Regions from separate parts of the Pseudogracilibacillus sp. ICA-222130 genome, predicted to be linked through region 2. Evidence: riboswitches for the same ligand, from Rfam matches in the RefSeq annotation. Region 2 holds a riboswitch; each other region holds the start of a gene.
The links. A riboswitch is a leader RNA that binds a small molecule or an ion and turns the genes downstream of it on or off. The one in region 2 is predicted to bind thiamine pyrophosphate.
Positions count from the first base shown of each region.

Region 1 (10,502 bases), on a different contig from region 2:
TCATCCCATAAAAATATATTATTTAACCCTCGATATTTCCTCCCTTTAACATTAAAAAAACCTCCAAATTTCCGCTTATCAGAAAATTGGAGGCTTATGATGGAGGGCTAACTTTAGTATGCTCTAAAATGTCATATTATATGTAATTCGATGCCAACCAAATATTTAATTTTTCTAATGCGTGATGACGATGGCTTATACTGTTTTTTTCAGTGGCTTCTAATTGTGCCATCGTTTGTTTGTATCCCTCAGGTATAAAAATTGGATCATATCCAAATCCATTATCCCCTTCAGGAGCAAATGCAATTTTTCCGGGACAGTTTCCTTCAAAATAAACTGTTTCCTTTCCAGGACGTGCTACTGCTAATACGCAAATAAACTTAGCATGACGTTCCTCTTCTGGAACATCTGTTAACTCTTGTAACACTTTTTCATAATTATTTACGTCATTGGTCGGTTCGCCTGCATAACGTGCAGAGTACACGCCCGGTGCACCGTTTAAAGCATCAATGGAAAGACCAGAGTCATCTGCTAATACAGGTGTTTGAACGATTTCACAAATAGTTTCCGCTTTTAGACGAGCATTCTCAAAAAAAGTATCCCCAGTTTCTTCTACATCTGGAAGCTGTCCCTCATAATCAGCAAGTGAACGAACTTCGATTCCATATGGCTCAAACATGTCGCGAAATTCTTTAATTTTTCCTTTGTTTCCGGATGCGATCATTAGTTGTTTCATTTTTTATTCCTCTTCTTCCCCTTCTAATTCAAATCCAATTTCCTCTGCTAACATCCCTAATGCTTCTTTTTGTACAGTAAACAGTTGCTCGATTCCAATTTGCGCATGTTCGAGCATTAATTGTAATTCGTCATAGGAAAAAGTTGATTCTTCTCCTGTACCTTGAATTTCAACAAATTTTCCCTCGCCAGTCATCACGACATTCATATCAACATTTGCAGCAAAATCTTGTTCATAATTTAAATCAAGGACAACTTCCCCATCTTCTAGTACACCAACACTTGTTGCAGCTAAATAATCCGTTACAGGTAAGTTTTTCACCTTATCTTCCTCTAAAAGTCTGCCACAAGCAAGTACCATTGCAACGAAAGCACCAGTGATCGATGCTGTTCTCGTACCACCGTCCGCTTGGATAACATCACAATCAATCCAAATTGTACGCTCCCCTAATTTCTCTAAGTCGACGACTGCACGTAATGCACGTCCTATTAAACGTTGGATTTCCATCGTACGGCCACTCACTTTTCCACGAGAAGATTCTCTCGTATTACGTTGTTCTGTTGCACGTGGCAACATCGCATATTCTGCAGTAATCCAACCTTTCCCTTGTCCACGCATAAATGGTGGGACACGTTCTTCAATCGTTGCATTACAAATTACTTTCGTATTTCCGACTTCTATTAATACAGAACCTTCAGGATGCATGGTAAAATTCGTTATAATATTTGTTGGTCTAATGGTCGCGTTCATATTCGCCCTCCTACATATTTTCTGTTACATTTTTTCCATTTGTTGAAAATCTGATAATTGAACAGGTGTATTATACACATTTCCGTCTTCATCCATAATCTCATCTAACTGTTCAACTTGTACATCTATCGCTTGTACTTCTTCCCCATCTACTAAAGATCTTACTAATGTCTCCATCACATCTTTTTGAATGATTGGAAGTTCATCATCGTTAAAAATATACTCATTAAATACTAATTGTAACACACCTTCTTTTAGTTCAGGTGCTTTTTCTAAAGATACTTCCTGTTGGAACACATCTTGTACGCCTAATTCACGTGGAATGTTTTCGAGTAATTTTTGTACCTTTGCTTCAAATACATCGTCCGTACGATCAATATACGTGGATACTGGTACAAAGTACGTCATTTCCTCATGTTGTTTCGGATAAAATATCGTGACAAGTTCGCTATGTTGCAAATGTGGTTTTTCATCCATATGTATATTAATTCCATGTTTCTTACTATACCCATTTGCAATTGGCGTTCCATTTACAGGCATCTCATCTATATCTTCTCCATCCATTCTCAATTTTATGTTTTCCACTTGTTCAAACTGTGTCAACGTATGGGTCATTGCTTCTAAAATACGTATTTCATCTTCCGCTTCATAGTTTGCAAATTGCCCTGATAAATCAACAATTAATGTACCATCCTCTGTTACATTCGTTCCTAATACTTCTGTTCCTTCTGGTAAAACCGCCTCAAAACCTTCTGGCAATAACTCCGTAACCGGACCTTCTTTCACTAAGTATTGGACCGTTTGTGCTGCTGCTCCTTCAATTTTAGGTATTTCTACTTGAATCGGGGCAACAACTCCATCTTTATCAAATACATAAAGTGTTCGTTCCGTCGTTTCAGCTGTTTCATCTACATCGTTTTCCTCAGCGTTCGTTTCCTCAGATTCGTTCATATTTTCGTCTGTCTCGTCAATGATTGGAATATCCTCTGGCATATCAATTTCTTCTATCGTTTCAGCTCCTTGAAAACAACCAGATAATAAAAACATACCTACACCCGCAGTTATCGCTACACGGATTTTCTTCGTGCGCACAAAATCCCCTCCTGTCATATACTAGTACAATATACGACAGGGTGTGTCCATTTATACCTGTATCGGAAGATTAATTTTATCCATCATCACATCTTGTAAACATTCGATGCGGTTTTCAAAAATGATATTTGATAATTTAGTAAATGTTTCTAAATTACCCGTCATGTAAAATTGATGTTTCGCCGTACGAATATTTTTTTGTAATAAATGATGCACTTCTAAAATTGTACTCGTCTCTCTAGCTGTTTCTTCACTAGAAGAAATTAATTGAACATCATGACCAACTACTTGTTGAATCGTTTTGTGTAAAATTGGATAATGCGTACAGCCGAGCACTAATGTATCAATATTCGCTGTACGTAGCGGTTCCAATGCCTCTGTTACAACCTGATATGCTTCTTGTCCATCTGTTATACCTTTTTCCACCAACGGTACAAATGTCGGGCAGGCAAGGGTCGTTACTTCTAATGTATGATTTATTTTATGTAACGCACGGACATACGATTCACTTCGTATCGTTCCTTCTGTACCAATCACACCTATTTGCTTATTTTTCGTCGCATTAATGGCGGCACGAGCACCTGGTTTAATGACTCCAATGACTGGAATCGATAGTTCTTCCTTTAATTGTTTAATTGTAAATGCCGTCGCTGTGTTACATGCGATAACAATCATCTTTACTTCTTTTTCCAATAAAAAATGAACCATTTCCATTGTGAACTGTCTTACTTCATGTTCTGGTCTCGGTCCATATGGGCATCGCATTGTATCACCAACATAAATTAATGTTTCATTCGGTAATTGTCTCATCAATTCATATGCAACAGTTAATCCACCAACACCTGAATCAATGACACCTATTGCTCTATTCAAAATTCCACCTCATTTATTATTGTAACGATATATATTTTATCATACGTACGTGTGAAAGGAAAAAAGAAAAGGCGAAAAGGATGACGGAACTTCGCTTTACTTCAACCATCCTTTTTCTTTCACGAGGGAAATCGCTTCAATCCTGTTGCCTACTTGTAACTTTTCTAAAATCGTCGACATGTAATTTCGGACCGTTCCAGGAGATAAAAATAATGTAGCAGCAATTTCTTTCGTTGATTTTCCTTTTGCAACAAGAGTTAATACTTCAGATTCTCGCTCTGTTAATGGGTTTTCAATAAAATCACTTTCGTACATCATATCCATTAATTCTGGTGCATACATTTTTCTTCCTGCCATTACTAAACGAATGGCTTCAGCTAATTGTTCAATTGGGCTATCTTTTAATAAATATGCTTGCACACCTGCTCTTCTTGCCCGATCAAAATAGCCTGTACGTGCAAATGTCGTTAAAATAATTGTTTTGCACGGATCTTCCTTTAGTAATTCTGCTGCTTCCAGGCCATTCATTACAGGCATTTCAATATCCATCACACAAACATCGGGTTGTAAGGATTGAACTAATGCTACTGCTTCCTCTCCATTTGTTGCTGTTCCAACCACTTCAAAATCATCCTCCATATTTAACAACGACCCTAATGCACCAAGTAACATGCCTTGATCTTCTGCTAATATAATTCTAATCATTACATGACACTCCCTTTGGCAATGTTTTTTATAATGACAGGAACTTCCATCAACAAATCTGTTCCATTATTGGATTCTATGTATAACGTACCATTTACAAATTCGAGTCTTTCTCTCATCCCAGCAATTCCACTTCCAAATGATTGGTTTTTATCTTTCGGAAATCCTCTTCCATCATCTTTAATTTTTAATATATATGCTTCTTCATTTTGTGTCATATAAATATCACTTTTCGTCGCTCCACTATGTTTCACGATATTTGTTACCGCCTCTTTCAGACAGAGACTTAAAATATTTTCAATAACAGGAGGAATAGATTCGTCAATTAATTCATTTTTGATCGCAACATCAATCTCTGCTGCTTCTAATACTTGCTTCGTTCGTTGTAACTCATCCGTTAATTTTCGATAACGCATATGTGTCACTAATTCTCGTACCTCTTTTAATGCAGTACTTGCAGTTATTCTAATATCTTTTAATTCATCTTTAGCTAGTTCCGAATCCTTTTCTAACAATTTGCCAGCGAGATCTGATTTCAGTCCAATTAGGGATAATTTTTGCCCTAAAATATCATGCAAATCTCTTGCAATACGCTGTCTTTCTTCAAAAATAATTAGTTCCGATATTTTTTCCCGTGCGACTTCTAACTCACCTTCTAAATTTTCTCGTTTCGTTCGATTATATAAATGAAACGGTAAAAGCACTGTCCCAATGACACTAATAACGATATACGGTGTTTGTGGGAGCAATAAGTCTAATCGAAAAAAATAACCAAATATAACTGCCCCAACTGTCGTTGCAATATGAAGCCCATACATGATAAAAAATCCTGCATAATGTCGAATATTTCCAATAAAAATGGCAGTAAAAATAGCAAAATAAACAAAACCAAACAAATAAATCATCGCGATATTTACAATCATTTCAAAGCTAAGCCACATATAAACGAGGCCACTTTTAGACTTAAAAGAAAAGATATAAGAAATGAAAAACATGATTAATAATGTAATACCGATGCCAATTTCCACAAAAGAAGATGATTTAAAAATGAAGAAAAATGGTAAAAAACATAAAATAATCCATGTATAAATACTAATCCATGGTTTCTTCGGAAAAATACTATACCATTTACGCAAAAATAACACCCTCTTCCTATTGCATCTATTATAGCAATAATTATAACTTTACAACATCTGTTTCGTTGCCTCTAGTTTCGCACTAATAGATGTGGTATGTATCTCTTTATGATACCGTTTGAAAAATTCAAAGTGGCATATGGATAGTGGAAAGACCTACAAAAAAAGTTATGCTAGCAATCCACTACTCACTAGCATAACTTTACACCTGTATGTCTATTAATTGATTCTCGTTTTGTTCGAATGTTTTACCACACGATTCTGTCTTGTTTCGTTTGCCTTTGCAAGCTGACGCTGCTTCCATGTTTTAAAGGTAATAAAATTTTGTGCTTCTGCATCATATAATTTATAACGCAAAGAATCTAGACTTGTTTTAAGTGTAATCGTTGTTGCATATTGTAAATCTGGTGTCGTTTCATGTGCCTCTTCTAAATAATAGTTCGGAATACGTGGTGCTAAATGATGTACGTGGTGGAATCCAATATTTCCTGTTAACCATTGTAAAAACTTTGGCAACTCATAATATGAACTTCCTTCGACTGCTGCCTTCACATAATTCCACTCGGATTCCTCTTCAAAATACGAATCTTCAAATGTATGTTGAATATAAAATAACCAGATTCCTAATGTAGCAGCAATATACATCGATATTCCATGCACGATTAAGAATGGTACGAAACCAACAAATATGATGATTAAAGACGTTCCAATAAGTAATATAGCATTAATGAGGTACGTATTATTTTTCTCTTTTTGCTTCGCATCCGCTCTATTGCGTCGGTTTGACACAAGCACTAAATATAATGGGCCAAAGCCAAACATAATTATCGGATTACGGTATAATCGATATTTCAGTCTTTCCCATTTTGTCGCCTCATCATATTCTTCTATCGTCATTACCCAAATATCTCCAATACCACGTTCATCTAAATTGGAACTAGAAGCATGGTGAATGGCGTGTTCTCGTTTCCATTTTTCATACGGAAAACTTGTTAACACACCTGTAATCGTTCCTAACACATTATTTTTTCGTTTATCATGGTAAAAAGATCCATGTGTACAATCGTGAAAAATAATGAATGTACGAACGATTAGTCCTGCTGCTACCACGGATAAACCTATCGCAACATACATATTAATCGGTACCATTATATATGCGATAATCCAAGTAGCAATTAACGGTACGATCGTATTAAAAATTTGGATCGTACTTTTTTTATGATCCGCAAATGTATACGGTTTTACTTGTTGATGTAATTTTCTCGTTTTCTCTTTTGACATTTTTCTCCCCCTCATAGGCATCCTATTTTAGTATAAGAGAGTGAAAATCTTTTTATTAGACATAAATGTCATCATTTCTATATGACAAATGTCATATCAAATAAAGGATAAACGTATAAATCATTCATTTCACGCACTTTTCATACATTTTTTCATAAAATAAACTGACTAAATAATTCCCTTCTACATGCATCTCACCGACAGCAAGGAGGGGGACCATTTGAACGACTCGAAAAACTTTCACCAACAAAGCGTACTAACAAAACGTGAAAGAGAAGTATTTACGATACTTTTACAAGACAAAACAACAAAGGAAATCGCGGAAGAACTATTTATATCCGAAAAAACTGTTCGAAATCACATTTCAAACGTTATCCAAAAGTTGGGTGTAAAAGGTCGTGCACAGGCAGTGATAGAGCTTGTTAGAATGGGGGAATTATCATTATAACGAAAACCGACTTTCACGATCGAAAGTCGGTTTTTCTATTATTCTTCCAGTTGAAAATGTTCACGTAAGGTTGTCCCTTCATAAGCAATTCTATATAATCCACGCTTCTGTAATTCGGGAATAATACATTCTACGAAATCTTCTAAACTATGTGGAAAAGATGGTGGCATGAGATTAAATCCATCAGCAATTCCTTCTTTGAACCATATTTCCATTTCATCGACAATTTCCTCAGGTGTTCCAATTAAAGTCAAATGACCTCCACCAGCATTTAAATAGCTTAATAATTCTCTTACGGTCGGATCTTTATCACGAATAATTTCTAAAATCGTTTTATAACGTCCTACTGGTCCAGTAAATTCCTCAACTGGTGGAAGAGCTGGCACCTTTTTATCTAAATCCCATTTAGAACAATCTTGCCCAATGAAAATACTTAATTGATGTAAAATGGTGTCTGTATCCAACAGCTTATCTAATTTCGCTTTTTTCTCAAGTGCTTCTTCACGAGTTTTACCAACATACGTTACTAACCCCGGAAAAATTTTAATATGTCTATTTTTCTCGCCACGTTCGCAAACAGCTTGATCTATCTTTTCTCTAAATTCCTTTGCCTGTCTTCGGTTCCAGGAAACAGAATAAACTGCATCAGCATACTGAGCTGCTAATGTAATTCCCGGATTCGATGCACCTGCTTGCATCAATACCGGACGGCCTTGTGGACTTTTTGGAGTCGTAAGTGGACCACGCACTTGAAAATATTTTCCTACATGATCTATTGGTTTTATTTTATTTGGACACATTAATTGTTTCGTCTTTTTATCATGAATAAAATCTGCTTCATCCCATGAATCGAACAATTTTGTTACAACATCTGCAAATTCTGTCGCTTTTTCATAACGTTTCGCATGGATTGGAAGTTTTTCCATACTATGATTTTGTGCCTCTACATCTGTCATCGATGTAACGAGGTTCCAACCAACACGTCCACCAGTCACATGATCCAAACTTAAGATTTGTCTTGCAGCAGTAAATGGATTGGAAAATGTACTCGAAATAGTAGCTACTAAGCCAACATTGTTTGTTACTTGCGATATCGCTGTTAAATTAACAATCGGATCAAACCAAAACGCAGGCATCACATTCGCACTAATACCTTGAAACGATTGATTATCTGCGAAAAACACAGCATCAAACAATCCCTTTTCTGCAATTTGCGCTAATTCTTGATAATATGTAATATCTCCAATACGTTCAACACTTGAATCTGGACTTAACCATGCAGCTTGATGGTGACCACAACCTATCACTAATACGCCAATATGCATCTGTTTATGTTTCGTCATGTTTCATTCTCCTTTTTATCTATTAAAAAAACGCAACCTTCCTAATAACCATAGGAAAATTGCGTACATATACAAAATAATATGTAAAGAAACAGAATTCGTTCCATGTACATACATTGATACACTTTCCTACGCTAGTATGAACTAGTTCAGGTTCAAAGGGTTCGAGGATAACCTCATCTCAGTTTTGTAAAAAACACCCCTAGTGACTCTATTCAATTCATAAATTTTTCACTTCGTTTTTACTGTAATCCCTTGTTCATTAAAAACTTTTTGTACTGCTTTTAATCCATTTAATACTTTTGGAAATCCAGCATATGGTAATATATGAATAATTGCACCAACGATTTCTTCTGGAGTTAACCCAACTTTAATTCCTGTTTTTACATGCATTTCAATTTGTGGGATCCCTTGAGCAACTAATGATGCCATTGTCACTAACACTTTTTGTTTTGGGTCAATGCCTTCTCTACCATAAATATCTCCAAAGGCAAATTCCACCACAAAATCTTCTAAATCTGGTGCCAAATCTTTAAAACCTGCTCCAATATCCATATGTCCTTCTGGATGATGCTGATCTACTAAATTAAACTCCTTTAATACATCCATTCCTTTTTCATACCGTTCGCTTGCCATGTATATGCCTCCATTAATGTTGAAATTTTCAAAATACTCCTATTTCCATGCTAATACATTTCTAACGTTTGAACAAGTAAATGAATGTTACACCTTTGAAAATTGCTTCCCATCATATTTTCTTGTTTCAATTATTGTTATTTTTCCATTGCAACATTTTGTACGATATTTTTTGGGCGTTTTACTTAATTGTTTACGGTTAGTTTCATACGTGCGTGCACATGTTTCACAACGAAAAAGATAAAACAAACCAATTTTCATCGTATTGGTACTTGGGGCATTATGTTGTCGTAACGTTTGCTCAAATATTGGAGCGCCATCTCGCATCACTTTCCCTTGCATATGTAATGCATAATGAATACATTCATGTTTAATAATGCCTTTTATCACATCTTCCGTACCATAATCTAATGTTTTTCCTGCAATTTCGATTCGTACTGGAAGATGTTTATTCGTCATGACATACCTACCATAGGAAGAACGAAGAAGATTATTCCGAACGATTGGAATGGTTAAGTCGATATGAAAATTGGTACGTAAGAATTGGGTAGCAAATTCGGTTAATTCTTCCTCTTTCACTGTATACACCTCAATAAATAGCATACCATATAATAAAAAAAACTGACATATATCGTCAGTTTTGTAGCATGAAAATTTTATCCCTTTTTTCTTCATTAATTGCGACTGGTTTTCCTGTATGCTTATTAATATTTACGATAGAACCACGACCAGTTAAACAAACCTCTCCATTTTCTTGCACACCCATGTAGTGAATATCTAATGAGCTGCTTCCAAGTCGATTTGCTTTCACGTATAGTTGAATCGTTTCTCCAAAAAATACTTGTTTTAAATAATCACATTGCAAATCTGCTACGACAGGAACGTCTTCCGCTTTATCAAAATCTTGAAACAAGCCAACTGCTTTAAAGTATTCAATACGTGCTTCTTCAAAATATATAAATGGAGAAACATTATTCATATGACCAAACATATCCGTTTCAGAAAATCGAATTTTAATTGGTACGTGAAACTTAAATTCTTCTTTCCAAGTATCAAAATTATCTATATATGTTGCTTTTGTCATATAAATCGCTCCTTAAAATGATAGTTTCTTTAACATATTTTCTAATTTTAATGCAAGTCCAATATCTCCTTTTACTTTTAATCTTCCCATCATAAATGTAGCGGTTGCATTTAAATCTCCTTGCAATAATTTTTTAAAATTCTTTTCACTCATCGCAAGTGTACACTGGGCATCATTGATTTTCCCTTCTGTAATGGTCGCAATGCCCTCTGTCAATTCAAGGCTATAGACTACTTCCTCACTTGCTTTAATCTCGAATACAAAACTTCCATTCACTGTTTCAATGATCGATTTGTTCTCTTTCGCAACACGATCAATTTCTTCCCAAACTTCTTGAACTGTTAGATTATCTAAACTCATATTTTCACTCCTATTTATAATGAATGACTATTCAATTATTATAATATATTTGAAGCAA
Region 1 is NZ_JBBKBG010000051.1:57-10,558, reverse strand. Features, by position in the region: gene WKT09_RS13165 (XTP/dITP diphosphatase) at 137-736, opposite strand; gene rph (ribonuclease PH) at 740-1,486, opposite strand; gene WKT09_RS13155 (GerMN domain-containing protein) at 1,511-2,578, opposite strand; gene racE (glutamate racemase) at 2,630-3,451, opposite strand; gene WKT09_RS13145 (response regulator transcription factor) at 3,548-4,156, opposite strand; gene WKT09_RS13140 (sensor histidine kinase) at 4,156-5,292, opposite strand; gene WKT09_RS13135 (fatty acid desaturase) at 5,512-6,573, opposite strand; gene WKT09_RS13130 (helix-turn-helix domain-containing protein) at 6,794-7,021, shown strand; gene WKT09_RS13125 (LLM class flavin-dependent oxidoreductase) at 7,060-8,364, opposite strand; TPP riboswitch at 8,474-8,578, opposite strand; gene WKT09_RS13120 (carboxymuconolactone decarboxylase family protein) at 8,596-9,000, opposite strand; gene WKT09_RS13115 (SprT-like domain-containing protein) at 9,088-9,579, opposite strand; gene WKT09_RS13110 (acyl-CoA thioesterase) at 9,635-10,084, opposite strand; gene WKT09_RS13105 (SCP2 sterol-binding domain-containing protein) at 10,097-10,444, opposite strand.
Region 1: it holds a riboswitch for thiamine pyrophosphate, as region 2 does, so the genes downstream of both, WKT09_RS13125 (LLM class flavin-dependent oxidoreductase) here and thiT (energy-coupled thiamine transporter ThiT) in region 2, are expected to answer to the same signal.

Region 2 (6,365 bases):
CTCATCAATATCGGCGTCTGTTACTTCACCTGCAATATACGTAAAAGCCGTATTATTTGGTACCTCTTCATAAATTTGTGGAGCCCCTTCTTTTCGCGCTTCTTTTTGATTGGAAATGGATGGCAATACTTCATATTCAACTTCCACTAATTCTGCCGCGTCTTCTGCTACATAACGGTCACTTGCAATAACCATTGCAACACCATCTCCGACATATCTTGCCGTATCGATCGCTAAAGGATATTGTTTCGTTTCAATTAAGTTCATTCCAGGAACTTTCCACGAAGTTGGTACGGGATTGATTTTCCCTTCCAAATCTTTCCCGGTATACACTGCCACAACTCCTGGGTGTGCGAGCGCCTTATCTTTATGAATGCTTTTAATATGAGCATGTGGATGTGGACTCCTGACGATGAATGCATGTAATAAATTCGGAATGTTCAAATCATCTAAGTATGTCGCATTCCCCGTAATAAGTTTTGGATCTTCCTTACGTTTCATTCGTTGTCCAACTAGTTTACTCATCGATTATTTCACTCCTTTCACTGTATTTTCTTCTCTCATAATTTCCGATGCTCTTCTAACCGCATTTACGATAAATTCATATCCCGTACAACGGCAAATAACTCCTTCTAATCCTTCTCTAATTTCCTCATCTGTCGGTGTTGGATTCTGTGCTAATAATTCAATACTTGCGATCATTGCACCTGGTGTACAATATCCACATTGCAATCCATGCTCTTCCCAGAACCCTCGTTGCACAGGGTGTAAGTTGTCAACTGTCCCTAATCCTTCTACCGTAATAAGTTCAGATCCATCCACATGGATCGCTAATAAAGTACAAGATTTTGCTGCTCGTCCATCTACTAAAATCGTACAATTCCCACATTGGCTTGTATCACAACCGATATGTGATCCGGTAATCCCTAATACATCACGAATAAAATGAACGAGTAACATACGTGGTTCCACTTCTGCCGAACGTTCTTCTCCATTAATCGTCACAGTAACATTCACAAGATTTGACATACAGGCACCTCCACATAAATTTTTATTGTTTTGCTTTTTTCTCTATATCTTTAAAAAATTGCTTTAAAACTACTTTCGCTACACCACCAATCATTCTTTGACCAATCGTTGCCATTAATCCTGTTGTCGCAACATCTGCTGTACATGTTAACTCTGTATTTCCATTTACCTCTTTCAATTCCATTAACGCATTAGCATCCATTTCACCTGGTTTTCCACTCGCCTTTACAAGGAGACGATAAGATGTCGGTTCGTTTTTATCGACTTGTTCTACATCTGACGTAAATTCTCCCTTAATTGGTCCCATATTAATTCCGAGTACAGCTTTATATTGCTCATCGCCTACTTCTTCAAATGTTTTACAACCTGGTAATACTGCTTTTAATACTTCCGGATTTTGGATGGTATCCCACACCTGTTGCACACTTAATGCTTTGAATTTGTGTGTATGTTTAATATCCACTGATGATCGCTCCCCTTCTTTTGTTAGCGCTTACATTTATTAAATAAAATGTAGCATTTCAATCTATGGACCGTAAAGTACCAGATTTTCGAAATGGATGGAATCAAAATAGGAGAAGCAAATGTAAATGGAATATATTATATTAAAATTTCATCCATAATAAGCTTGGCTAAGATCTATACAACATATAAAAAGCTACCGTCTTACAATACAGACGGTAGCTCCCTATTTAACTTTCATCAAAGATCCATTTTTTCCGAGACCATTTTTGGCAATAAACAATTATGAAACTTTTCTATTTGCTTCTACTGGTTTGTTCATCGTTAAAAATGTTGGACGAACCATTAAAATTAAAATAATTACTATTGCACAACCAATAAAGTTCGCTGTCATCGTAATACTATTCGTAACAAATGAGAAGTAAATTGGTGTTTGACCCGCTTCCTCTGCATAATTTGCAAAGAAAACAACTCCCGCAATAAAATGCCAGAAATAACGACCAATACTTCCAATCAGCACTCCAACCAAAACAGATATAATTAGCTTGGGACGATTTTGGGAACGAACCGCATTTTGCACGACGCCCATCATTAAACCTGCAAAACCAATAAAACTAAAAGCGACAAAATACTCGATAAACGCTTGTAATGGAGTTAAAATCCATGCATCTCCAGTAACGATTTGCAAAATTCCCCAAATAAATCCAGAAATAAAACTAGCTTTCACACCCCAACGAAATGCAACAATAAAAATTGGTACCATCGCTAATGAAATCGAAATGGATGGAATCGGCTTAATTCCTGGCAATAAATCGATCAACATGGCTAATGCAGCAAAAATCGCTACCTCGAGCATCGCCTGTAATGGTAAAAACTTTTTCACATAAAAAACCCCCTATGATATTGTTCAACGCGTATCCATAGAGGCAAATAAGAATGGGCATCCCATTCCTCGTGTCACCACATCCCTACGTTAGTATTAACTAAACAGGTTCGAAGGGTCTGGACATTGTCCACTCTCAGCAAAAATTGCTCCCCCTGTGATACGTATATTGAATTACTTCCATATTATCAAAAATAGTGTAAAATACAAGACCTTTACTTATACCTATCATATAAATAAGGAATGTGAATACTATTCTCTAAAAATCTCTTTCACTTTCTCTAACAATACTGGCCAGGATTTTGTATCCGGTTGGATGATAGCATAATGTTCTAAATCTGGAAAAGGGATGAGTTCCACCTTCGTCCCCGTTGCATGTGCTCGTTCATCAAACTTTTTACTCATCGCAAATGGAACTGCAATATCTAATTCACCGTGGATGAGCACGATATTGGACGAAATCGGTAATAATGTACTCGGTGATCCGTGCTCATATCTTTCTTTATATTGTGCTGGTGTTCCACCAAGCAGATCACGTGTCGGGTTCACATCTGAACCAAATAACTTTTCTTCCCAATGATGGATTTGATACATCGTTTCCAAATGACTAATTCCAGCTAGACTAAGTACTCCTTTTACTGGAAGTGGATTTTTTTCAAAACGGATTGGACTATTTTCAGGTATGTTTTCTTGAGCAGCCGCCCATAATGCCAAATGCCCTCCAGCAGAATGTCCTAATGTAACAACCCGCTCCATATCAATCGGATATAATGGTGCTAGCTTTTCGACGTATTGCAATGCTGCACTCACATCTGCAAACGTCCCCGGCCAACCACCTCCTACATGACCGACACGACGATATTCTATATTCCATGTCGCGAACCCATGCTTTGTAAATGCGTTTGCTAATGGTCGGATATGCTTTAAATCATATGCCTGTTTCCAAAATCCCCCATGAATAATAACGATCATTGGAAAAGGGCCATCCCCCTTCTCAGGCAACCGTAGTTCCCCGAATTGTTCTCTATCCTTTCCATAAAATATCTTTTTGAAATGATCCTTCATCGAAACACATCCTTATGCCACAACATCACGTTTGTTTTCATACTTTTTATAAGTTTCTTCTCCCATAATCGTTTTTAATATTTGCACGACCATCCATACATCATGATAAGACGTGTACAATGCAATTGGTGATAAACGAATCACATTCGGTGCTCTAAAATCTGGAATAACTCCTGCATCCTTTAACGCCTTACAAATTCTCGCAGCTTCTTTATGTGCTAAGCTGATATGTCCGCCACGTCTGTTCGCTTCTCGTGGATTGGTAATTTCAAATCCAAATCCAGCTAATTCATGATCGATTAAATACATCATATACGCTGTTAGACGAAGTGATTTCGCACGTACATTTTCAATTCCTATTTCATTAAACATCTCCAACGAACCTTTTAATGGTGCCAGCGATAACACATGAGGAGTCCCTAATTGGAATGCACTTGCTGTTTGTGCTGGAACAAAATCATGGGCTAAATCAAATTGTTTCTCCTTATCTGAACTGAACCAACCACGTAACCCAGGTGTTGTCCCTAAATGTTTCTCATGAACGAATAAGCCCCCAACACCTCCTGGTCCACTATTTAAATATTTATAATTACACCACATCGCAAAATCAACTCCCCAATCATGTAATTGATGTGGAAGTGCACCAATGGAATGGGCTAAATCAAAACCGATCATAATATTACGGCGTTTCGCTTCAAATGCTAATTTTTCCATATTTAAAATTTGGCCACTCCGATAAAGTACAGAAGGCAATAAAATAAGTGCGACATCATCTGTCATCATTTCGATAATTTTTTCTTCTGACAATGTCGAGCCATCTTCACTCGATACACGAACTAAATGTGTTTCTGGCTGTAAACCTCGTAAAAGCAACTGGCTTTGCAGTGCATAAATATCTGAGGAAAACGTTAATTCATCTGCTAAAATTTTATTTTTTGTCTCTGTCGGCTGAAAAAATGTCGCCACTAATTGATGAATATTCGTCGTAATCGAACCTGTCACAATCGTCTCCTCTTTTTTGGCGCCAATGAGTGGTGCCGTCAATTCCCCTAATTGTTCCGACATATAAAACCATGCTGGGTCAGCTTGCAACCAACCATCAATCGCATATGCTTTCCAATCCTCTAATGCATCTAATAATGCTGTTTCACTCCGTTTAGATAACAACCCTAAGGAATTTCCATTCATATAATACTCTTTTTCTTTCACATAGAATTCTTCTTTATAAGCTGCAAGGGCATCTTTTTCATCCAATTGTTTCGCAAATGACTCTGTTACCTCGAATGAATTCGCTTCCATTTTATCTACTCCTCTTTCTTCAAATGTCATCTATTAAAATGCTTTTCCGAATGCCAAATTGACACAGTTTCTACATTAAATTATAATTTTAATGTATAATAAAGTAGGTTATGAATGCAAGTTTCTATTACAGTAAAAAATATTGCGCAGCATAATTTCTGTGTGTTTTTTTAAAAGAAAATGTTAGCGCATACAGCCTTTTTGTTTAAGAGGAGGAACCATTATGTTAAATGAACACGAAGCTTTTAAAAATGAAGAAACAATTGAAACAGATTTTAAAGAAAAAATGACATACAGTGAATATTTAGGACTGGACACCTTGTTAAATAGCCATCATCCACTAAGTGATCACCATGATGAAATGTTATTTATTTCCGTACACCATGTTAGTGAAATATGGATGAAGCAAATTATTCATGAAATACAATCCGCCACGAAAGATATTGAACAGGATCGTTTACAAGAAGCATTTAAAAAATTAGCACGAGTATCGAAAATACAAGTCCAATTAAAAAACGTGTGGGACGTTCTATCCACCTTAACCCCATCCGAATATATGGAATTCCGTGATAAACTTGGTAGTGCATCTGGTTTCCAGTCTTTCCAAAACCGTATCATCGAATTTTCTCTCGGTTATAAAACAGAACATGTGTTACACATTTATGAAAAAGATCCAAAACTATTAGAAATATTGCAAGCAGCACATGATGCACCAAGTATTTATGACGTATCGATTCAAGCATTAAAAAGAGCAGGGCTTCCAATTGATGAAGAAGTATTAAACCGTGATGTTAGTGTGTCCCATCGTTCCAATGAAAGTGTAAGACAAGCTTGGCTTACTGTTTACCGAAACGTTGATAAATATTGGGAATTATACGAGTTGGCTGAAGAACTTGTTGATGTAGAAGATTTATTCCAACAATGGCGCTTCCGTCATATGAAAACAGTCGAACGAATAATTGGGTTTAAGAAAGGAACCGGTGGTTCTGGTGGAGTCTCTTATTTAAAGAAAGTACTCGATCAGTATTTCTTCCCAGAGTTGTGGGAAATACGAACGATTCTATAATATTTTACATGATTAGCGAGAACTATTTCTCGCTTTTTTATATAAGTTCATTGGAAAACTTTTACACGTAACCTTATACTAAACAAAATAACTATTACATTATAAAGAAATTGAGAGGCTGATTTTATGCAAAAAAATTTGATTACGATTTTCATGTCTTTATTTCTCATTATTTTTCTAGTTGCTTGTCAATCTGACAATAAAGAAGTCAACGACAAGAATAACGAAAACAATAACGAACAGAATGAAGTAGATGAAAATAAGAACGAAAATGAAAACAATGAAAATAATGATGTAAACAACGATCATAACAATAATAACGAAGAGACAAATACGAATGACGATACAGCGTCCCTATTCCAACAAATCTTTGAAAGTCGCGACAATGTAGAAATATATGATATGGATATGGGAATGGATATTTTAATTAATTCACCAGGTGGTAGAGATAAATCTTCTGTAGCCGTTATCGGAAGAATTGATGAAAAAAATGATGAAGGAAATATAGAACTCATTGAAAAAAATTCTAACGGTGAAACATTCCAACACGCCGTATTTTAT
Region 2 is NZ_JBBKBG010000056.1:14-6,378, forward strand. Features, by position in the region: partial or broken gene WKT09_RS13370 (xanthine dehydrogenase family protein molybdopterin-binding subunit) at 1-525, opposite strand, end outside; gene WKT09_RS13375 ((2Fe-2S)-binding protein) at 529-1,029, opposite strand; gene WKT09_RS13380 (CoxG family protein) at 1,052-1,492, opposite strand; gene thiT (energy-coupled thiamine transporter ThiT) at 1,775-2,374, opposite strand; TPP riboswitch at 2,440-2,540, opposite strand; gene WKT09_RS13390 (alpha/beta hydrolase family protein) at 2,627-3,439, opposite strand; gene kynU (kynureninase) at 3,452-4,738, opposite strand; gene kynA (tryptophan 2,3-dioxygenase) at 4,962-5,804, shown strand; gene WKT09_RS13405 (hypothetical protein) at 5,931-6,365, shown strand, end outside.

Region 3 (15,264 bases), on a different contig from region 2:
ATTGAAAGGAGGAAATGAAATGGCACAAGACGATCGAAAGGTAGTGGAGAAAAAACAGGAAGTACGCCGTAAAGAAATCTCTAAAATGATTGGTGAAGGTGGTTTAGGCGCTGAAAAATATTACAAAATTAAAAAAGATGTAAAATCAGAAAGGAAAAAGGATAGTAACTAATATGAAGAAACAGTATGTAGGATAAAGGGATGTACATGTACGATTATATCGTGTTGTATATCCCTTTTTCTGTTTATGGTATATTCGCCTCCATCCACGCGAATGCTTCTTCTTTTGTCGTTATTTCCTTGTTCAATGTTGCAATTTCTAATTGTAATAATAATTCTTTAAAATGTGCTCCTGGTTTTAATCCTCGTAAAATTAAATCTGCTCCAGTAATATATTGCTCCAGTTTTTTCCTTCTTTCAATGTATTGCAAAATGACTTCCTCATTGTCAATGGATGAAACAGATAAGATAAATAATAGTACATCATCTTCAAACGCTTTCGCATAAGCATGTATATCCCCGCTTCGTTCTGTTTGGCGCCATCCATCCATGCGGAAAAACTCCTCCACAGCACGAATAAATTTCATTTCTTTTTTTGTTAAAGCAAATTCCTTTATTGGCTCATTAAATGTATGATCAAAAAATGGAATTGCGACATAGTGAAACCAGTCAGGCTCTGCATGCTCATACATATCAAATAGTGCTCGTAATTTTTTCACTCGTTCAATTACGTCAGAAAGTGGGATATCCACATTATATTGTTTCCAAAAATCTACATCATATAAACGCATCATCGCCCGTGCAATATTGTCTTCTTTAAAAATACGGATTAATTCATCGACAATACGCTGGTTAGATAAATGACGCATCGTACTAATCGATTGTAATGCTAATTGTTCTGTCTGTTTATCCATTAAAAATTCAAATCGCGTTTCAAAACGAACCGCTCGTAAAATCCGTGTTGGGTCCTCTACAAAACTTAGATTATGTAAGATGGTAATATTTCCGTTACGTAAATCTTGTTGCCCATTATATGGATCTATTAAGTCCCCAAACTTCTCACCAGTCAAACAAACTGCCATCGCATTAATCGTAAAATCACGTCGTTGTAAATCTTCCGCTAAATAAGATGATTCCACATCCGGCAATGAGGCTGGTCGATCATAATATTCTAATCTGGATGTCGTTACATCGATACTAAACCCGTCAACCGTTTCCCATGTAGCCGTTCCAAAACTTTCGTGAATGATTACTTCTCCCCCATGATCCTCTGTCAGCCGTTTGGCAAATTCAATCCCGCTTCCCTCCACAACAATATCGATATCATCATTTGGAACACGTAAAAATAAGTCACGCACAATCCCTCCAACTAAATAAACATCGATATTTACTTGTTTAGCAGTTTTGCGAATATTTTCTAATAATGAGAATGCATCCTTTTCCAGTTGATCTTTCAGTTCATTTTTCAAATTCGTTTTTAATGGTTGATCTTTCCCTGTTTCCTCCATTAAAGCTATTTCATGCATTTTTTCGATAATATTCGTTCGTGTAATAATCCCAACTAACTTTCCGTCACGTATCACAGGTAAACGTCCAATATTTCGTTCGATAATTAATTGTTGTATTTCTTCTAATGTCTTTTCTTCTGTTACAGTAATTAAATTCGTGCTCATATACGCTTTTACAGGAGCATGTCCAAGTCCGTGATGATTTGCTTTATCTAAATCACGTCGAGTGACCATGCCAATTAATTTTCCTTCTTGTACAACCGGGTATCCAGAATGGCCATATCGATACATTTTTCTTCCAGCTTCTTCAATAGTTGTATCAGGTGTTAATGTTTTAACAGGATACACCATCATATCTTTCACCGTGATTCCTGGTTTAGAAATCAAATCTAAATCCTCTACTACTTTCGGCAAAATTTCCTCACAAGTCGAACGTTTTACCATCGCTGAGCCAGCTTTTTCATGTCCACCACCTTCAAATTTCTTTAAAAGTGGTAATAAATTGATGCGATCAGAACTTGCTCTGCCAACAATATGGACATGATTCTTCATCCCGACTACTGTAATAACTGCATCTGTATTTGTAATATCTAATAAACGGCTCGTAATCGTCGCTAAACCACTTTGAAAAAAGTCATAACTACTAGCGGCTACGACAATCTCCAATCCATCCATCGAACGAACATCCATTTTCGTAAATAAGTCATTCAAAATCTGTTGCTGTTCTGGTAGTAAAACATGTTCGGAAAATTGGTGTACCATTTCTAAGCTCATGCCATGATCCATTAAAAAACTAGCGGCTTTAAAATCGCGTGCAGATGTAATATCATTCATAAACGCATTGGTATCTGTATAAATACCGAGTCCAAACAATGTCGCTTCAAAAGAACTAATAGGAATTTGTTGTTCCACTATTTTTTCAATCAGTAATGTTACTGTTGCACCAACTTGTTCAATTTGGCGATCTGCTTCTTCGATATCGCCATTTTTAGGTGGATGGTGATCAAATACAACCACATTTATTTTCGACATGTCTAAATTTTCCATATAAGGACCGATTCTTCTTCCGTTTGCTACGTCGACTATAATCATATCTGTGACATTGTCCCAATTTACATCTTTTTCATCTGTAAATGGAAGCGTGTCACGGTATATATTTAGAAACTGCCTTACTTTTGTTTCTTGTTTGTCAGATAAGACGACCGTTGCGTCTGGGTATAATTTTTTTGCTGCATACAACGATGCTAACGCATCAAAATCCGTATTCATATGTGTGACGATAACCTGCAACATTCATCCCTACTTTCCTTCCAAAATAACTACTCTATGTAATACAAAAATATTTTAGACATCCTATACATCCGTCCAATATACCTATATCTATCATAGCATACGTTCCCTTTTTTTCTGCAAATAATGTCAAATACATTAAACAAAATAACTTATCTTCACTACTTCATTTGATGTATTGATGATATTTTGTCTAATTCGTTACACAACGTATAAATCTTCTTTTATTTTCAAACAATAGTATGGACTTCATCTCAATTTATGTTATACTTAAAGTATCAAATGAATAAAAAAAATGGTTAGAGTATACGAGAGAGACCAGAAATGACATTGCTTTGAATGAAGGCAATATTTTTCTGTGCTCTCTTTTTTTATGCATAAACTATATAAAGGAGCGAATCATACATGAGTTTCTCAAACTTAAGAAGAGCTGAAACAACAAGTAAATTAGCAAATGAAACGTTCGACATCGTGATTGTTGGTGGTGGAATTACTGGTGCTGGAATCGCATTAGATGCAGCAACACGTGGATTAAAGGTTGCATTATTAGAAATGAATGACTTCGCAAGTGGAACATCCAGTCGTTCTACAAAATTAGTACATGGTGGGTTACGTTATTTAAAACAATTTGAAATTAAAGAAGTTGCACAATTAGGACGTGAGCGTGCAGTTGTGTATGAAAATGGACCACACGTTACAACACCTGAGCGTATGTTACTTCCTTTCCATAAAGGTGGTACATTTGGACGTGTCCTAACAAATATTGCCTTAACGATGTACGACAATTTAGCACAAGTAAAACGCAGCGAACGTAAAGTGATGATTTCCAAAAATGCTGTCGTAGAAAAAGTGCCTTTCATTAAAGAAAAAGGATTAAAAGGTGGCGGTGTGTACGTTGAATATCGTACAGATGACGCTCGTTTAACTTTAGAAGTAATGAAAAAAGCAGCTGAAAAAGGTGCGACTATTTTAAACTATGCACAAGTTACTGGATTTGAATATGATACAAAGAAAAAAGTGAACGGTGTACGCTTTTTAGATAAAGCAATTCAGAAAGAAATAACGGTTCGTACAAATGTTGTTGTAAACGCAAGTGGACCTTGGGTAGATAAACTACGTCATTTAGATTATGTAAAAGGTAAAAAGCATTTACAATTATCAAAAGGGGTTCATATTGTTTTCGACCAAGAAAAATTCCCATTAAAACAAGCAGTATATTTTGATACACATGACAAACGTATGGTTTTCGCCATCCCTCGTGATGGAAAAACGTATGTAGGTACGACAGATGATTTCTATGACGGTGATGCGGAAGATATGCACGTATTACAATCTGAAGTAGATTATTTATTAAAAGCCATTGCAGATATGTTCCCGCATTTAACTTTAGATGAAGCTGATGTGGAATCAAGCTGGGCTGGTGTCCGTCCGTTAATTTTCGAAGAAGGTAAAGACCCATCTGAAATTTCACGTAAGGATGAAATTTGGGAAGCTGAATCAAACATTCTTACAATCGCTGGTGGTAAATTAACAGGATACCGTAAAATGGCTGAAACAATCGTTGACTTATTATATAAAAAATATATTCCGAAGAAAAAATTTGACCATGCTACATGTCAAACAAAACAATTACCAATCTCAGGTGGAGATGTTGGTGGATCAAAAGGATTCGCTGCATTTAAAGAAATTTGGATGCAAAAATTACAAGCTTTATCATTTACAAAAGACGAAGCTAGCACTTTAATTGCAACATTTGGCTCAAATATTGAAACGGCTATTTCTTATATCGATTACAATGATACGAATTTACCGAATGCATTGTATGCAAAATTAATGTACAGTATTCACCATGAAATGGTCTTACATCCAATTGATTTTATGTACCGTCGTACGGGAGATTTACTTTTTAATATTGCAGAGGTTAAACGTTATAAAGATGAAATTATTGATGTCATGGCAAAACTTTTTGTCTGGTCAGACGATGTGAAACTTCTTTATACAAAAGAAGTCGATGCCGCTATCGAAAATGCAGAATCATTCCGTGCCTAACTATTTGAGAGGTAAACGAAATTAGGAAAAGACATAAGGGACTATGTAAAGGCTTTGAAAAGCTGTCTGTCTAATAGTAGATTTCTAATTTCAATCATTTTTTGTCAACCAGTATAAGTTCGAAATGTAGTGTAAGCAGTCCCTTATGATATGCAAGGATGTCACGGCAAAATGTACTGTGGTTTTCACCCGTGCTGTATGGTCAACTTTGGCCTTACTAGTCGATGTTTCATCTTATCATAATCATTCATGAGACAAGTGAATTTCTCTCCTAGCGTTCGCTTTGGACGACTGGAGGGAAATTCACTTGTTTTCTATTTATGTGCTCCAAAATGGTGCTAGTGGCATTTTAAAACGTCCTCCCAAATGGACGCGGAAATAATAATGATGATTTCCTTTTTAAATGGATTCCTCTTCCCTCTTAGTGCTTACTATTTTTTGCGCACTCTTATTGGGCATCTCGAGCACTATCTTCCATGAATTTCAATGCCTTTAATTCCTTCAATCTCTTTTAACGCATCATAATATAATATGATAGAATGCTCCTTTGCCTCTATCAAACTGATAAATTCCACTCTTAGTTCTTTCTCACGGTTTCTAATTTTTATATTTCGTAGTTTCCCAATCACATTTTCTACTTCCGCCAACGTTTGTTGGACATCTGTCGTTAATTCATCCATATAAATGGTACACTTAACTTCTTGCTCACGTAATGTATGTGGTCCTAACTTTGTAACGACAAATGGTAAAAAGCGAATACTTATAACGATTAAAATTAAACAGACAGCCACTTCTTTAAAGTAGCCCGCACCAACTGCAATCCCGATTCCCGAGGCTGTCCAAACAATTGCGGCCGTCGTAAGCCCAGAAATGACATCATTATTTCTCCGTAAAATGACACCTGCCCCTAAAAAACCGATCCCACTTACAATTTGTGCGGATAATCGCATTGGGTCAGAACGAATAAATGGATTCTGTTCATTTAAAAAGGCTGTTTCAATCGACACAATCGTTAATAGACAACTCGTTACAGCAATTACAACACATGTTTTTAATCCAAGTGGTTTATGTTTTACTTCTCGTTCAATTCCTAATACGACACCTGCTACTGTCGCAATGAGCAATTTAATAACCCAGTCACTCATTACATCCATCCTTTCTATATCAATGTATTCCTATATGATGCCATAAAAAAATGTTGTACAATAGAGATAGATAAAAAGATTACATGATTTTTATAATGTTAAAGGAGTTCATACACCGTGCAACAAATTACGTCTATCATGGAGCATTACTTCGGATATTCTACATTTCGCCCTGGTCAAGAGGCAACAATTTCACATATTATGAATGACAACCATACGTTAGCAATCATGCCTACTGGTAATGGAAAATCACTTTGTTTTCAGCTACCTGCGCTTGCGAAAGAAGGTACTGCCATCATTATTTCACCACTTATTTCTTTAATGAAGGACCAGGTAGACTCATTACACACGTTAGGCATTTCTGCCACCTATATTAATAGTTCCCTCACATCGTTTGAACAACAAGAACGAATGGAACTTTTGAAACAAGGGGCATTTAAATTTGTCTATATTGCACCAGAAAGAATTCAATCGGATTACTTTTTACGAACGATAAGTAACATTCCTATTTCCTTAATCGCTTTTGATGAAGCACACTGTATTTCCCAATGGGGGCACGATTTTAGGCCGAATTATCGTTCTGTCGTCCCTACATTACAGCAACTAACGAATATCCCGCTATATGTTGCATTAACTGCTACGGCAACAAAAGAGGTAAAAAAGGATATTCAACAACTTTTACATATTCAAGATGATCATGTCGTTCAAACAGGGTTCGAACGAAGTAATTTACACTTTCATCTCGTAAAAGGCCGAGATAAAACTTCTTACGTCGAACAATTCCTAAGAGAAAGAAAAGATGAATCCGGCATTATATATGCTGCAACAAGAAAACAAGTAGATACATTATATGAACGTTTACATGATAAAGGGTACAATGTTGCAAAATATCATGCTGGATTAGATGAACAAAGTCGTCAAAAAGCCCAAAACGCATTTATTCATGATGCATGCCAAGTAATTATTGCAACGAATGCATTTGGAATGGGCATAGATAAATCGAATGTTCGCTTTGTGTTACATTATGCTATGCCGATGAACATCGAATCTTATTATCAGGAAGCCGGACGTGCTGGACGTGATGGAGAAAATAGCGATTGTGTGTTAATTTTTTCCAATCAAGATATCCAATTGCAAAAATTCCTCATTGAACAATCTGAGATGGAAGAAGAAATGAAACAGTTAGAATATGAAAAGTTACAAGCAATGACAAATTATTGTTTTACCGGTCGTTGCTTAAGTAGTTATATTGTCGACTATTTTACGAATATTCCCTCTAACACTCGTTGTGAAACGTGTAGTAACTGCCAAAAACATGGGGAAAAAGTCGATATAACAGAGGAAGCACAAATGATATTATCTTGTGTAAAACGCATGAATGAAAAATTCGGTGTCAGCATGACCGCAAAGGTATTACGTGGTTCCAAAGATCGTAAGTTAATTCAATTCAATTTACATAAACTTACAACATATGGGCTTTTATCTTCTTATACTGAAAAAGACATTACGGAGAAAATCCAGTTTTTAATTGCCGAACAACTACTTTCAACAGAAGAAGGAATGTACCCAACATTAAAACTAAACTATCAATCTATTGCCGTTTTAAAAGGAGAAAAGACGGTAGAAATGTATACATTAAAAGTGCCAACAACTGATGCGACGGATTTTGATGCAACATTATTTGGCGAATTAAGGGAGCTCCGAAAAGTAATGGCAGATGAAAGAAACGTGCCACCATATGTACTATTTTCCGATGCGACATTACGTGATATGTGCCGTTATTTTCCAACGACAAAAGACGAAATGCTTGAAATTAAAGGGGTTGGAGAAAAGAAATATAGTCAATACGGGGAAACATTTTTACATGCTATTAACAAATGGAAAGAAAAGAATCCACATGTGAAAAAGAAAGTCCAAATTGGAACACCTATAAACCGTTCGATTGCCAAACAACAAGTACTTGATGATCCTGATACACCATCCCATATGCAAAGCTATCAATTGTTCCAGTCTGGTAAATCGATCAAAGATATTGCAAAAATACGGGATGTGCAAGAACAAACAATTGAAAACCATTTATTTAAAGCATTTGACCAAGGCCTTCCAATCGTTTGGGATATTTTCTTTAACGAAGAAGAAGAAAGAGAAGTATTAAGTGTATATGAAAGGTTCGATGAGAAGAGGTTGAAGCCAATCAAAGAAGCATTGCCAGATACATTCACATATACAAAAATTAAAGCTGTCTTAGTGAAAAACAAACTTTTGTAAGGGGAACGAAACCAACTTCCCCTGAGTGCTTCTCCCCTATTTTTGGACAAAAAAATCGTACGACACATAGGATCGTACGATTTTTCCTAACATTATGATTATTATGCTAAACGGCTAATTCTTTCATCTAAATCTGGGTGTGTAGAGAATAATTGCATCGCCTTTTTAGCACCATTTATTTTCATTGTAGCTACTGCTGTATCGTCTTCTCCAGCTGTAGTTCGATCCGCATACATTTTTAAACTTTCTAACGCATGACGCATTTTGTCACGACCCGCTAAATCTGCTCCACCTTTATCCGCATGGAACTCACGATGGCGTGAATAAGCAAATACAACAAGGCTCCCTAAAATAGAGAATAATATTTGGAATACGATAATCGCGATGAAATGAACGATTGGTGCAATTTCTTCACGAACGAACTGTGATGCGATAAGCGCAACAATTCTAGATAAAAATACAACAAACGTGTTCACAACACCTTGTAGCAATGTCATTGTCACCATATCGCCATTTGCAATATGGGCAACCTCGTGTGCGATAACTCCTTCCACCGCATCATCATCCATTTCATCTAGCAATCCAGCTGAAACGGCAACTAATGAACGTTTTTTCGATGGTCCTGTTGCAAATGCGTTCACTTCTGGTGAATTGTAAATTCCAACCTCAGGCATATATGTTAAACCAGCTGCTCTTGATAAGCGGTATACCTTTTCAATAACTACTTGTTCATATTCATTCTTGGGATTATTCGGATCAATTATCTTCACACCCATCATTCGCTTCGCAATCCAACGAGACATTGCTAACGAAATAAAGGAACCCGTAAAACCAATAACCGCACTAAATACTAGTAAGGCACCGTAGTCTATAGTACCATTTTCTCCAATATAGTTCCCAATCGGTAAGATCGTGAATATAATCGAAATGGTTAAAAGAACTAGTACGTTTGTTAATAAAAAGTAAAATATTCTTTTTGCCACGAACTTCTTCCTCTCTTTCATAATGTTTCTCTTATTCTACAACATTTCTGTTATAAATAACATCCTTTTCATGTAAAGTATAGTTAATTTTTACACGAAAGCTAAAGAATCATGAATAAATCGTTTGCGTTCTTCTCGAGGGATAAACTGTCGAATATTATACTCATCAAATCCTACTTGTAATTTATCATCCCCTAAAATAATCGGCTGACGTAACAACTTTGGATTTTTATTTACTAATGTATATAAATCATTTAATGAGATATTTTCTAAGTCTAGATCTAATTCTTTATACACATTCGATCTTGTCGCAATAATATCTTTTGTCCCCTCTTCTGTTAATTGTAAAATTTGTTGCATTTCTTTTTTCTTTAAAGGCTTCTTCAAAATATCACGATATTCAAATGGAATATTATGTTCCTCAAACCACCTTCTCGCTTTTCTCGTTGATGCTGTTGAAGAACCATATAATTTGATTTTCATCATGAACCCTCTCTCTTCCTTTTAATTATTTTGCCTTAAATCCTTTTTTCATTAAATTAATTTGTGTCGTAAAATTGTGTAGCACCTTTTCATTTGGTATGTTCACCGCATATTTACGTGCGATGTTACCTAACATCATGGATAATAACATTTGAATCATATGAAATAATTCTTCATCATTTTTTACATTTAAAATGGTCGTATCGACGAGATCCCTTACTTCCTTATATTGTTCACTCAGTACGCTATAATTCATATCACTTAAAAAAGCACGTTCTGTTTCAAAATCTAAATGTAGAAACATATTTTTGAAAAATTGTTTATCATTTTTCCTGTCAATTCGAATGAGTAAGTCTTCACATAAATCACTCACTGCATAAAATATATTCCCGTCATGCTTTTCTAATAAACGAATAAATCGTTTTCTTTTTTCATCTGCATACTGGTTTAATATATAAAAATAAAAATCCTCTTTATCTTGAAAATATTGATAAAAACTACCGCGTGGAATACCCGCCTCTTTTACAATATTCGCAATGGAAGCTTCAAATAATGGAACTCGTGAAAATTCTTTTTCTCCCGCTTCAATTAATACTTCCTGTTTTTCTATAGGTAAATTATAAAAAGTCTGTCTCGGCATCCAAGTTCCTCCTAAGTACAAAGTCAAAATGACACAATGTCACTTCCACTCCATTTCATTATAAATGACACGGTGTCATCTGTCAATAAAAAATGACCTTCTTTGACCAATATGTGACTAAAAAATGACAAAAATAAAAACACTTTATCCTTCCAATGATAAAGTGTTTTTTTGCTTTATTGCGCCATCCATTTCGGTGGCATGTTTTTATCCCAGTATATATTGCCTAATTCATAATGTGTTTCAAACTGATCTTTTCCTAAATGATAGTGGAAATTAAACCAATATCCTTCTTGTGGTTTAAAATCTCGACGAACGTGAAACTTCGCAATTATTTTTTTATCTTTTACATCATATACATTGAATATTCTTTCTCCATACCCTTTTGCAGGGTTTTCCGTGATTTCATAAAATGGCAGTCTGTCTTCTCCTACTTCCGTAAAGATAGACGTTAAAGTGTCCTCCATTTTCGGTAAAATTACTTCTTGAAACTCTTTTTCTAGCTGATTTTCTATCTTCGGTCCAAATTTAACACTCGTTTGTGCAATAGCTTTTTCCATTAATGTAGCAGCTACATCCTCTTCCTCAACATCATATGTAGTTACTTGTTCCGCAACTATATTCGCTTTAGACGAATCATACGTTTTCTCTTCTTTTCCTACATGTGCATCTACATCAAATGACGGAACATATAAACCTAACGTTATGAAAGCGACGAATGCAACGGCAATTTTTCTCATCCAAATTTTCATCGTATCATCTCGCTTTTTATTTTATATATACTTAACTGTATCATTTTACAAGGAAAAATACATGACTTTTAGTCAAATTTAATATTTTTTTAACATTCTATACTACTTTAGCAAATCTCCGATAAAAATGGTGATATGTATATATTTCATCGTCATTTTCTTAAGTTATATAATCTAATAGTTCATTGATGACAGCTGTTTCTGTATCATAGATACGATACATACAATAAATGAGTGATACAAAACCGGGCGTCAGCAATAATGGTGCTACTGTATTATTTACTATTTCTACTTCTATTTTATATGTGTATGTATCAACTTTAATTTTTCCAAATATTGTTTTATCCCATTTTAATGTAATGTTCCCGTCCCAATCTTCATGAGCTTCAAATTTCTTTCCTTTTATTTTTCCCTTTACGTGGAAATACAAATAAATTAGACCTTTCGCATCTTCTAATTGGAACTGTTCATTTGCATCGTGCAAATAAAATGTATATGCATATCCTAGGAATGCCTTTAATCCTTGCTTTTTTACCGCAAAGGACAAGGTGGTCTTTCCAGCATGATTTTGAAATGCGTAAAAAGTTCCTTTCCTGATTTGCTCCTCCTCTAAAAACCCATCTTCATTAAACGTTCGAACGATTGTTCCAACTGAAGAATCTTCTTCATCCAATACAGGAATCGTTTTTTGTTTTGAGAAAAAGAACACATCTTTAAAATGATAGATTATATTCGACATCCATGTCACCATCCAATCCTTTTTAAAATTATACCACACTACAGTCTTACAGTAAGTACGTTTACGGGATATACGCGCAAATGAAATGCGTTCTTTTCCTCCTTATGACAAGTAGAACATAATCTGCTATACTAGAGTCAGAAATCTACTAGGGGTGCCTTTTGCGTGGAAGGCTGAGAAGAAGTGCGTGACATTTCTAACCCTCGTGAACCTGATCTAGTTCGAACTAGCGGAGGGAAGTAGGAATCCATGGCTTTTTTTGCAGTCGAACCAGATTCTCTCACGAGGAATCTGGTTTTTTTATGGAAAAATATATATTTTATAACGTCATATACATCCCTAAAATCAAACAAAGGAGCAAATCAAATGAAAGATATTACATGTGCATTAACCATTGCAGGTACAGATCCTACAGGAGGCGCAGGAATACAAGCTGATTTAAAAACATTTCAAGAATTACAAACATATGGCATGAGCATTATTACATCTGTCGTCGCACAAAATACGACAGGGGTTCAAGCGATTGAACATATATCTTTGGAGATGATTGAACAACAATTAGATTCTGTATTTTCAGATGTTCCTGTAGATGCTGTTAAGACAGGAATGATTGCAAACATTGATATGATGAAAATAATAAAGAAAAAGCTCGACGGAAAAAATCTCCCACTCGTAATTGATCCTGTTATGGTTGCTACAAGTGGAGACCATTTAATTAATGAAGAGGCCCGTGACTTCTTACGAGATGAATTATTAGCTTATGCGACTGTTGTTACACCGAACTTACCGGAGGCTGAATTTTTAACGAACATGACCATTTCGACATTCGATGATATGAAAAAAGCTGCCGAAAAAATTGTTCATACGTATGGAGCAAAAGCAGCACTTGTAAAAGGAGGCCATTTAAGCAAAGACAACGATGCAACAGACTTCTTATATGATGGAAACGACATGCATGTATTTACAAAAAAACGAATTGATACAAAACATACACATGGAACAGGTTGTACGTATTCCGCAGCCATTACCGCCCATCTTGCACAAGGTCTTTCTTTATATGAAGCAGTGGAAAAAGGAAAAGAATTTATTCAAGCTGCTATTGAAGAATCTATTCCACTTGGTGCTGGTAGTGGGCCAACAAAACATTGGGCCATTAGAGGGAGACAAGTATGAATATAAATGAAAACATCATGAAAAAGGCTCCTCTCGTCCACTGTTTAACGAATAATGTCGTCAAAAACTTTACCGCTAATGGGTTACTCGCCATTGGTGCCTCACCTATTATGGCCGATAACCCGATGGAAGTTAGTGAAGTCGCTAAAAAAGCAGATGCTATTTTAATTAACACGGGTACATTAATGGATTCAGATATGGAAGCAATGCTTACTACTGGAACGGTTGCAAATAATCATCAAAAACCAATCGTATTAGATCCTGTAGCAGTCGGTTCCTCTTCTTTTCGAAAACAAGCTTGCCTTAAATTTCTACATGCCATAAATTTCACGGTGATTAAAGGAAATGCAGGGGAAATGGCCGCATTAGTCGATGAAAAAGTGGCAATGAAAGGCGTTGATTCTGTCGATCCTCCAATAGAAACAACGAAATTAATTGCTAAAAAAGTTGCAACGAAATTCCAGACAATCGCGGTGATTACAGGGGCAAAAGACGTTATTTCCAATGGAAGAGAAACATATATAAATGAACACGGGCACGAAATGTTAACACGTATAACTGGTGCAGGTTGTTTATTAGGTGCTATTATTGGGGCGAATGTAGCATGTGAGGTGGATCCTTTTAAAGCAACCTATCAGATAATCGAATTTTATACAAAAGCTGCGGAGCGAGCAATGGCATCTTCCAATGTCCATGGCCCTGGAACTTTCCAAGTTCACTTTTTAGATGCATTACATCACGTCGATTAGGAGAGAAAGAGGATGAACAGAAATATATTACGAAAATATTTTATTATGGGAAGCCAAGATTGCCCCAAAGATAGAACACCTGAAACGATCTTACGAGAAGCAATTCAAGGTGGGATCACTATCTATCAATTTCGTGAAAAAGGGAAAGGAAGTTTACAAGGGGAAGAAAAAATTGCCCTTGGTAAATCATTACGAGCAATCTGTCAGGAAGCAAATATCCCGTTTATAATAAATAATGATGTCGAATTAATCGATGTACTACATGCTGACGGCATTCATGTTGGTCAATCGGATGAACCGGTTAAAAAGATCCGTGAAAAATACCCACATAAATGGATCGGTTTATCCATTTCCAATATGGAGCAATATGAAAAAAGTTCGCTTGCATATATTGATTATATTGGTGCGGGACCTGTTTTTAACACAACTTCGAAATCCGATGCTCTACAACCCGTTGGAATAGAGTGGATTCAAACATTAAGAAAACTGACCCCTCAAATTCCCATCGTCGGCATTGGTGGTATCTCACCTGAAAATGCCCATCATGTGCTTCATGCTGGGGCGGATGGTGTGTCAGTTATTTCAGCAATTACAAAAGCAGAAAATATTCCAAAAGCTGTACGTTCTTTATAAAAACGAAATCTTATCAAAAAGAGTTTGGAACATAAGTTAGTGAAGATGCACGAGACACGAATCGCTCTTCTTAGATAATCGCTATAGAAATGTACCATCACATTTGAGTCAGTAGCTGCTACACCTTTTTCTAGCTAAGCGCTACAGCGTCCTGCCAACTTGGTAGACTCGCTGTACATTTCTTTCGCCTATATTATCATTCGTATTTCGTACTAACTTTTTTTGTTCCAAACTCTTTTCATTTATTTCGCTATGTTTTTATGCCGAACGCTCATTTTCATGCCCATATATTCAAGCAATAAAGTTTTTACACTCTCGCTTTTTCATGACCATAATCAATTTCAAATCCTAAATCTTCTAACATTTGGTGGTCTGCTGTACTCAATTGTCCTTCAGTCGTTAAATAATCCCCGACAAAAATTGAATTGGCAGCATACAATCCTAATGGTTGTAAACTTCTTAAATTCACTTCGCGTCCACCAGATATTCGAATTTCCTTCGTTGGACAACAGTAACGGAATAACGCTAACACTTTTAAACAATATGTCGGTGTTAGTTCATTCGTTCCTTCTAACTTTGTCCCATCAATTGCATGTAAAAAGTTAACTGGAATGGAGTCCGCATCGAGTTCTTTTAAAGAAAATGCCATATCCACCACATCTTCTTTCGTTTCTTTCATTCCGACAATGACACCTGAACAAGGAGATATTCCAACATCTTTCACTTTATTTACGGTGGATACACGATCATCATACGTATGACTCGTCGTAATGTAATCATGATGTTTTTTCGATGTATTTAAATTATGATTATAACGATCGACTCCTGCTGCTTTTAATTGTTCTGCTTGCC
Region 3 is NZ_JBBKBG010000012.1:44,989-60,252, reverse strand. Features, by position in the region: gene WKT09_RS07070 (hypothetical protein) at 20-172, shown strand; gene WKT09_RS07065 (CBS domain-containing protein) at 246-2,798, opposite strand; gene WKT09_RS07060 (glycerol-3-phosphate dehydrogenase/oxidase) at 3,204-4,847, shown strand; gene WKT09_RS07055 (MgtC/SapB family protein) at 5,315-5,992, opposite strand; gene recQ (DNA helicase RecQ) at 6,110-8,260, shown strand; gene htpX (protease HtpX) at 8,362-9,243, opposite strand; gene WKT09_RS07040 (Spx/MgsR family RNA polymerase-binding regulatory protein) at 9,334-9,726, opposite strand; gene WKT09_RS07035 (TetR family transcriptional regulator) at 9,752-10,366, opposite strand; gene WKT09_RS07030 (YpjP family protein) at 10,543-11,118, opposite strand; gene WKT09_RS07025 (tubby C-terminal domain-like protein) at 11,279-11,857, opposite strand; TPP riboswitch at 11,998-12,112, shown strand; gene thiD (bifunctional hydroxymethylpyrimidine kinase/phosphomethylpyrimidine kinase) at 12,224-13,030, shown strand; gene thiM (hydroxyethylthiazole kinase) at 13,027-13,779, shown strand; gene thiE (thiamine phosphate synthase) at 13,792-14,412, shown strand; gene bioB (biotin synthase BioB) at 14,720-15,264, opposite strand, start outside.
Region 3: it holds a riboswitch for thiamine pyrophosphate, as region 2 does, so the genes downstream of both, thiD (bifunctional hydroxymethylpyrimidine kinase/phosphomethylpyrimidine kinase) here and thiT (energy-coupled thiamine transporter ThiT) in region 2, are expected to answer to the same signal.